4 regions of the Rahnella sp. NRRL B-41462 genome follow, and region 1 is predicted to be linked to each of the others. Evidence: predicted binding sites of a transcription regulator. Region 1 holds the regulator's gene; each other region holds the start of a gene.
What was found. The regulator Fur, encoded in region 1, represses iron uptake genes when iron is present. The targets are predictions, from matches to a motif close to ATAATAATGAGAACNACTATCAA.

Region 2: fes (enterochelin esterase) is a predicted target of Fur. The motif match lies at 1,273-1,295, and genes of this name have one in related genera.
Region 3: fepB (Fe2+-enterobactin ABC transporter substrate-binding protein) is a predicted target of Fur. The motif match lies at 872-894, and genes of this name have one in related genera.
Region 4: ulaG (L-ascorbate 6-phosphate lactonase) is a predicted target of Fur. The motif match lies at 923-945, and genes of this name have one in related genera.

The regions. Positions count from the first base shown of each region.
Region 1 covers NZ_JYDF01000081.1:50,518-52,726, forward strand. Annotated here, with positions in the region: gene fldA (flavodoxin FldA) at 1-445, shown strand, start outside; gene fur (ferric iron uptake transcriptional regulator) at 758-1,213, shown strand; gene chiQ (ChiQ/YbfN family lipoprotein) at 1,342-1,677, opposite strand; gene UC14_RS18525 (OprD family outer membrane porin) at 1,691-2,209, opposite strand, start outside.
Region 2 covers NZ_JYDF01000060.1:18,365-20,573, reverse strand. Annotated here, with positions in the region: gene UC14_RS15655 (TonB-dependent siderophore receptor) at 1-1,160, opposite strand, end outside; gene fes (enterochelin esterase) at 1,386-2,209, shown strand, end outside.
Region 3 covers NZ_JYDF01000060.1:13,161-15,369, forward strand. Annotated here, with positions in the region: gene UC14_RS15625 (HNH endonuclease) at 1-537, shown strand, start outside; gene fepB (Fe2+-enterobactin ABC transporter substrate-binding protein) at 917-1,885, shown strand; gene fepD (Fe(3+)-siderophore ABC transporter permease) at 1,885-2,209, shown strand, end outside.
Region 4 covers NZ_JYDF01000037.1:17,832-20,040, forward strand. Annotated here, with positions in the region: gene ulaA (PTS ascorbate transporter subunit IIC) at 1-627, opposite strand, end outside; gene ulaG (L-ascorbate 6-phosphate lactonase) at 1,040-2,104, shown strand.

The DNA.
Region 1 (2,209 bases):
AGATGTTGCAGAGGTGCATGACATTGCGAAGAGCAGCAAAGAGGATCTGGAAAAATTCGATATTTTGCTTATCGGCATTCCAACCTGGTATTACGGTGAAGCGCAGTGTGACTGGGACGACTTTTTCCCAACGCTGGAAGAGATAGATTTCGAAGGTAAGCTGGTGGCACTGTTTGGTTGCGGTGACCAGGAAGACTACGCCGAATATTTCTGCGATGCGCTGGGCACCGTGCGCGATATCATTGAGCCACGCGGCGCAGTGATTGTCGGACATTGGCCTACCGAAGGTTACCACTTTGAAGCATCTAAAGGCCTGGCGGATGATAAGCACTTCATAGGACTGGCAATTGACGAAGATCGTCAGCCCGAACTGACCAGCGAACGTGTTGATGCCTGGGTGAAACAGATCACAGAAGAACTTAGCCTTTCTGAAATTATTGGCTAAAAACCCTGTTGGCCCTGAGGATTTATTCTACAATTGAAGGGCCAAACTATTACTGAAATTAACAATTTAACTGCTACAAAATTGTAACTTTCGGTCGTATCAAGGTACACTGAGTTCCTCTGTTTTTTCTATTGATCAAGTCGTTGCATTCCAAATGTGACCGGCAATTTGTGATCTTTATTAACAGGCTGTCGTTGACGAGAATTGGCACATTGCGTTAAACGAAGAGACTAAACGAATAATTTTGTGCCGCCGATGCCACAGGCTGCATGCCTCAACTTGATTAGCACATAGTAACAGGACTGAATCCGCATGACTGACAACAACACCGCACTGAAGAAAGCCGGCTTAAAAGTCACGCTTCCGCGCCTCAAAATCCTGGAAGTGCTGCAAGCGCCGGAAGGTCATCACGTTAGTGCGGAAGATCTTTACAAGCAACTGATTGATATGGGTGAAGAAATTGGCCTGGCGACGGTTTACCGCGTTCTGAACCAGTTTGACGACGCCGGTATTGTCACCCGTCATAACTTCGAAGGCGGCAAGTCCGTATTCGAACTGACCCAGCAACATCACCATGACCACCTGATCTGTCTGGATTGCGGTCGTGTGATCGAATTCCGTGACGAATATATTGAAGGTCGTCAGCGTGAGATTGCTAAGAAACACGGTATCAAGCTCACCAACCACAGCCTGTATTTGTACGGTCACTGTGAAGCAGGCGATTGCCGCGAAGATGACTCTTTGCACAACGATAAACCTGCGCAGTAATCTGCACAGGCTTTGACTAAATTAACCGCTGAAAAGCGGTTTTTTTATGTCTGATATCGACGCAGATTGAGCCCGGATAGCAGGCATAAAAAACCCCGGCAAGCCGGGGTATGTTTCGCTGCTGAGATTCACGACTTAGGTGAATTGTTCGTTTTTATTTCCTGCCAGATTTTCCCGCAATCAGCAGCATATGCCTGACCGTCGCCAGTTTTACGCGCCGTCAGACATCGCTGGTAATCCAACACACGTACCGTTTCTTGTTCCGCAAATTGCTGGTGGGCTTTTTCCTGTTTCAGTTTATTCAGTAACACCTCGCAGGATGCCAGTTTGTCCGGATTGCCTTCTGACGTATTGATACAGGCACGGTAATCTTCCCGCGTTTGGGATATTTGTGCCTGATCGGCGGTGGGTGCACAACCGGCCAGCAAAACAGCCGAAACCATGATCATCAGTAATTTATTCATCGACATAGCGACCTCAGAAAATAGTAAATGGAGCGATAACGATGAATTTCACGTCTTTTTCATCCTGGAAAATGTTGCCGTAACCGCCGCCCCAGCTCGGTATGTCCGAATGGTTGTCGTACTGGGTGTAATGCAGTTTGAACAACGTCCCTTTGGCGCGCCCTTCCTGAATGGTGTACAGCGCATCCAGGCTCCATGCGCTTTCTTTCAGACGCTGGCTCTGGTCATAAGCGGCGTTGGTGCTCGGTTTGGCATCCCACGCATAGACGTACGAACCACCGACCGCGAACCCCGGCAGGTCCCATTTCGCCAGATCATAAAGCACGCCGGCATATACTGCTTTTTCACCGTTGGCGTTGAAGTCCGAGCGGTTGTCCCACCACACATCAAGACGGCCGTTTGAGGAAGAATAAGTCGGGGTCATGCGCTGCAGGAAGTAGCCCTGATTCCCTTCCGCTTTCACCATCGTCCCTTCCAGACGCCAGTTAAACTGCCCGGTGGTATAGCCAAAGGTCAGTGCCTGCAACCATGC
Region 2 (2,209 bases), on a different contig from region 1:
CTGACTTCGCTGTGCGCCAGAATGTCGCCCAGAGCGATGGTGTTGAAGTCTTCGTCAGAGAAGATGCCTTCGGTACCGCCCGCCAGCCCTTCATCCATGCGCGAGTTACGGGTTTTTTCGTACTGCACGTAGTTGTTGGTGGTCACACCGTTATCCCATGCGCCTTTGTAGGTCACCGAGTAGGACTGGCGGTAAATGCGGTTAGTCTCTTCACCGTACATGCTTTTCACCAAATCACTGGTGTTGGTGTTCTGCGTGTCGCCTGCGTACAGGTTGCCCTGACGGCTGTTGGACACTTCAAATTCCAGTGACTGCATGCGGGCAAAATCCCAGTGCAACAGGGCGTCGATATTCTTATCGATCACGCCTTCGCGACCTGCCGGAACGGTGTCGGCATAGGTGCCGGTACGCTCAGACTGATGACCCTCGTTGATATATTGCGCGTCAGCCTGCGTTTTGCTGTAGCCACCGAACAGGCGGAAACTGAACTGATCGTTGAGCGGGCCGGAGAGGCTGAAATCGGTACGTTTGGTCGAGCCTTCGTCTTTATGTTGTGGTGCGTTCAGATAGGTATTCCAGGAACCGTGCCACTCCTGAGTGTCTTTTTTAGTGATGATGTTCACCACGCCACCCGCCGCGCCGTTACCGTAACGCGCCGCCGCCGGGCCGCGGATCACTTCGATGCGCTCGATCATATCGGGCGGAACCCAGCTTGTGTCGCCGCGGGTATCACGCTCACCGCGCCAGCCCTGACGCACTGAGTTGCGGCTGTTCACCGGCTTACCGTCGATCAGGATTAAGGTATTTTCCGGGCCCATACCCCGGATGTCGATCTGGCGGTTATTACCGCGCTGGCCGCTGGTAGAGTTGCCGGTCAGGTTTACGCCGGGCATGGTGCGGATAAGTTCGTTGATGTCGCGTGCCGGAGGGCGTTTTTGGATTTCATCAGAAGTGATGGTGGAAACGCCGGGAGCCTGAAGGTTTTGCTGTGCGGCGGTGACAACCAGTGTGTCGCTGGTGTCTTCCTGTGTTTCTGCGGTGTTCTGGCTGGCGTCTGTTGTGCGGGTTGTGGTGCTTTCTGCCGCGCTGACGGGCAAAGAAAGTGCTGATCCCAGCCCGATTAAGGTTGCCAGAGAATAGTGTGGTAGCCTGCTTTTCATAGTGGATTCTGCCCTGAAATCCATCCGTTCCTGCAAAACAGATTTAGTGAACAGGAGGATGGCCTGTTGTGTGTGTATTTTTATCGTCCCGTTTACGGGCGGTAACACACTATTGCAAATGCAAACAATTATCAATACGATTCCCATTCATAATTTTCAGGAAGCAGGTCAATCATTCTGCAAATTATGCCTTCTCTCACTGCCAAAAGACTGTAAAGCGTAAACATGATGAAATCGCAGTTTCCGGAAAAACCCACCGCGCAGGCGATGTTAGCAAGCTCTCAGGCGGGAAGTGCCGAATGGTGGAAAGACATTAAAGCGCAGGGTTCACCCTTGATCGAACGGCTGAATGATGATGTATGCAACGTGACGTTCTTCTGGCGGGATCCGCAGGGCAGTGAGGCGACATCGGATTTCCAGCGGGTGTGGATCAACATCAATGGCATCACCGATCACCATCAGTCTTTACCGCCGCAAAGCCTGCAAAGACTTGCGGGAACCGATGTCTGGTCGCTGAGTATTACGCTGCGCTCCGGCTGGCGCGGCAGTTACAGCCTGATCCCGCGCACCAGGCCCGGCAGAGAGTTCCCGCAGGATCCCGATGCCTATACCGCCATGCTGGCTGCGCGGGAATGGTGGAAAGATATGTTCGCCCATGCGATTTATGACCCGCTGAATCCGAATCAGCCGTGGCCGGGGGCGAAATCTCACGCGCTGTCGCCTTTGCATATGCCCGACGCATTGCCGCAGCCTGCCTGGCGGGAGTTTGATCTCCACGGTGCCGCGTTGCCACAGAAACCGGCAAAACTGCAAACCTATCAGTGGAACAGTGCGCGTCTGGGCAACCGGCGCAAGGTCTGGATCTACACTACCGGCGAAAGCCAGGATCCGGCATCGCGCCCGCTGGCGCTGTTGCTCGACGGCCAGTTCTGGGCGCAGCAGATGCCGGTCTGGCAGCCGCTGATGCAACTGACGCAGGAAGGCACATTGCCGCAGGCCGTCTACGTGCTGATTGATGTGATCGATACACAGACCCGCAGCCGCGAACT
Region 3 (2,209 bases), on a different contig from region 1:
TATAAAATAGAAAAATCAAAAAAAATAAATGTAAAGCTTGGTTCCAATACAATAACTGGTTGGGATCCACATGAAAACGAACGTTACCTTGCAATATGGATTAATGAGAAAGAGTTTTTCACTATTTATTCTGAGAATGATTGGTATTCAGTTTCATTAATTTTAACAGATGAAATAGGAACCATTCTTTTAAAAATAGACAGAGGGGAATTAGTAGTTTCAACTGACTCCTGGGATTATGAGTGGGTCGGTGAAAACATTAAAATTCGAGAAAAGGTCGGTAAAATAATCCTTGATTTAAATATATCTGACGTGCATGTTGAAATATCTCGAGGAATGTTTATAGACCAAAATAAGGATGGATTCATAATAAAAGATAACAATATGATAGCCATCTATGACGGAAAAGATAAAGGACACACTTACCAAGGCAATCAGACGAATGCGTCAGAGGTCGGGGGATTTGCACTATTGAATACAAAATTACATCCTGAAGTTGCTCCTCCGCGAGGATTCTCCTTTCGCTCAAGGCCTTAGAACTCGCCTAGCAAAAAAATTTTGGAATTAGTCGATGTGAAAAGCGGCGATTAAATGGCGATACAATTAGTATAGACAGGCATTTAATGGCAACCAATGGCAGCATATATCATTGTTAATTATGGTAAGTTAATGATTATACTTAGGTTAAGTTGATACTCATAATCCCCGGGTCGCTGGTTCAAGTCCAGCAAGGGCCACCAAATTTTAGTTTGAGATTCAAACGATTAAGCCACTTCATACGGAGTGGCTTTTTTGTTGCGTGAATACCTGTCTTCCCCTGACTTTTCCACGGATTGAACCTCTCTCGTCATTGACCCCATTCGCCCTGCATATAATAATGATAACCATTAACATTAAAGAATCAGGAATGGATCCAATGACAAGGGCTGGTTTTCGCCGTTTTTCAGGGATGGTTGCGCTGTTGTTATCGCTGCTTGTCGCCACGCAGGCTTTCGCAGAAGGCTGGCCACGGCAAGTTATGACCTCAAAGGGAAGCATCACATTACAACAGCCGCCGCAGCGGATTGTCTCCACCAGCGTCACCGTCACCGGCACATTGCTGGCGATTAATGCGCCGGTTATCGCCAGCGGGGCGACTGCGCCCAATAATCGGGTTTCCGATGCTCAGGGCTTTTTCCGCCAGTGGGGCGATGTCGCGAAACAACGCGGTGTGCAGCGGCTTTATATCGGTGAACCCGATGCTGAAGCCATTGCCGGTCAGGCACCGGACCTCATCATTATTGCCGCCACAGGCGGGGATTCCGCACTGAAACTCTATGATCAGCTGTCTGCCATTGCGCCAGTTATGGTGGTCAATTACGACGATAAAAGCTGGCAGGAACTCGCCACCGAATTAGGCCGGGCGACGGGTAAAGAAACCGATGCCGCCAAGGTTATCGCGCAGTTTTCAGCCCGTGAAGACAGTCTGAAAAAAGCGATACATTTGCCACCGCAGCCGGTGTCCGCGCTGGTTTATGGATCAGATGGCAAAAGCGCCAATCTGTGGACGCCCGCGTCACCGCAAGGTCAGTTGCTCCGGCAGTTAGGATTCAGCCTCGCGCCGGTTCCGCTGAATTTCGCCGCCAGTTACAGTCAGGGCAAACGCCATGACATCATCCAGCTTGCCGGTGAGAAAATGCCGGAGGCGATGAACGGCCAGACGCTGCTGTTATTTTCTGCCAGTCAGCCTGATGCACAACGGCTGCTGACCAATCCTTTTCTGGCGAAGTTACCTGCCGTGCAGGCCGGGCGCGTGTATGCCATGGGTGACGACACGTTCAGACTCGATTATTACAGCGCCAGCAACATGCTGAATCAGCTTGAAAAACTGTTCGTAACTCACTGATGTCCCGCTCAATAAAAAATCTCACAGCGCTGTTGGTTGCCTTGTTTTTGCTCTGCCTGATGATGGCGCTGAGTCTGGTGCTGGGCGAGAAATCGCTTGCGTCCGGCACCGTGATGTCAGCGCTTAACGGCCAGTGCACAGGGGCGGATTGTGTGATTGTCACCGATGCCCGTGTGCCGCGCACGCTGGCCGGTTTGCTGGCGGGGATGGCGCTCGGATTATCCGGTGCGCTGATGCAAATCCTCACCCGCAATCCGCTGGCTGATCCCGGTATTCTTGGCGTTAATGCGGGTGCGGCTTTCGCGGTGGTTATCGGTATCGCCT
Region 4 (2,209 bases), on a different contig from region 1:
ATACGGCGCGATTTTATAAGCGATCCACGAGGCAAATTGCTGCTGGTGACCAATCGAGAAGCCGCTGTTTTCGGTCACGGCCTGCGTCGGTTTGTACATCATGTTCGAGGTAATGCCCCAGTACAGCGATACCAGAATTGCGGTTGACCAGATGGTGGTCCACATCGGATAGCCCATGATGAAGAAGAACACCGCAATCAGCCCCGCCTGCTGGAACATGATGTGGCCGGTGAGCATGATGGTGCGAATGCCGGTAATGCGGCGAAATACCACCATCAGGATATTCAGCGCCAGGGCGATCAGTACCGCGTAACCGACCCAGCTATAGGCCTCGCCCATGCGCTCCACCGTGGCCATCATTGAGGCATAGGTATCTGATATTGCACCGTTAATGCCATACACTTCTGAAAGTTTTGCCACCACCGGTTTGAAGGTACCGGTCAGAATGCCGGACCCCGCCTGCAGTAACATAAAGCCGATAATGGTTTTGATGGTGCCCTTGATAATCACCGTCGCGCTCTTCCTGAGCAGGATGTAACCGAGCATGGTCACAATACCCAGCAGCAACGGCGCGTTAGTCATTACCTGATTAAAAAATACGGTGAAGATGGTGTAGAGGAATTCCATAAGACTCTCCGTCTGACCTTGTTTGATCTCTTCAACGCACTTGAACATAACCGCTGCGCTAAAAAGTGAGGGACAAACGCACTCTAATGCTCACATCGAATCAAATAAAGATTCGCAATGATTATTTGTGAGCAGTCTCGCAAGATATCGTCATCGGCAGAATGAGCTAACAAACTAAATCACTCTGTTTTTATGATATATATCAGCCATATACTACAAAAAAAAGCATGTGAAAACCGCCTAAAATCCTCCCATCCTCCTTTGTCACCCCCTGCTTAATGCTAAAAATCGCTCGTTTATAATCATTGTCATTATGAATTTTCGATGATAACTTCTCACAAACAAATCACATGTAATCACTAAATGATTTATTGTGACTCTATTTCAAAGCCAACTCAGATGAGGGAATACTATGAGCAAAGTAGAAACGATCAGCCGCGAATCCTGGATCCTCAGCACTTTCCCGGAATGGGGCACCTGGTTAAACGAAGAGATCGAGCAGGAAAAGGTCGCGCCGGGCACCTTTGCCATGTGGTGGCTGGGCTGTACGGGGATCTGGCTGAAGTCTGAGGGCGGCGCGAATATTTGTGTCGATTTCTGGTGTGGCGTCGGCAAGCAAAATCACAGCAGCCCGCTGATGAAAACCGGCCACCAGATGCAGCGCATGGCCGGTGTAAAGAAGCTCCAGCCGAATCTGCGCACCACACCGTTTGTGCTCGATCCCTTTGCGATCAGGGAGATCGACGCGGTGTTATCCACCCACGATCATAACGATCATATCGATGTGAACGTGGCCGCCGCGGTCATGCAAAACTGTGCTGCTGACGTGCCCTTTATCGGCCCGCAAACCTGTGTGGATTTGTGGATGAGCTGGGGCGTGCCCGCCAGTCGTTGCATCGTGATGACGCCGGGCAAAGTGGTGAGGATCAAAGACGTGGAAATTCACGCACTGGATTCTTTCGACCGCACGGTGCTGATCACCCTGCCCGCAGACCAGAAAGCCGCAGGGGTATTGCCGGATATGATGGATCAGCGCGCGGTGAATTATTTGTTCAAAACGCCGGGCGGTAACCTGTATCACAGCGGCGATTCGCACTATTCCAACTACTACGCCAAACACGGTAACGAATATCAGATAGACGTGGCGCTCGGCTCTTATGGCGAAAACCCGCGTGGTGTGACCGACAAAATGACCAGCGTCGATATGCTGCGCATGGCGGAATCCCTCAACACCAAAGTCGTTATTCCGTTCCACCATGATATCTGGTCGAATTTCCAGGCCGATCCGCAGGAAATCCGCGTGCTGTGGGAGATGAAAAAAGATCGCCTGAAATACGGCTTCAAGCCGTTTATCTGGCAGGTCGGCGGTAAATTCACGTATCCGGATGATAAGGATAACTTCGAGTATCACTATCCGCGTGGCTTTGACGACTGCTTTACTACCGAGACTGATCTGCCATTCAAGTCTTTCTTATAAAGTATGTTATGAACAGGCGGAGGCAACAGACTCCGCTTTTTTATAAACCATGTAATTGCCATTACTGCTCGTTTATAATCACGCGGTAATCACCTATTTACCTGC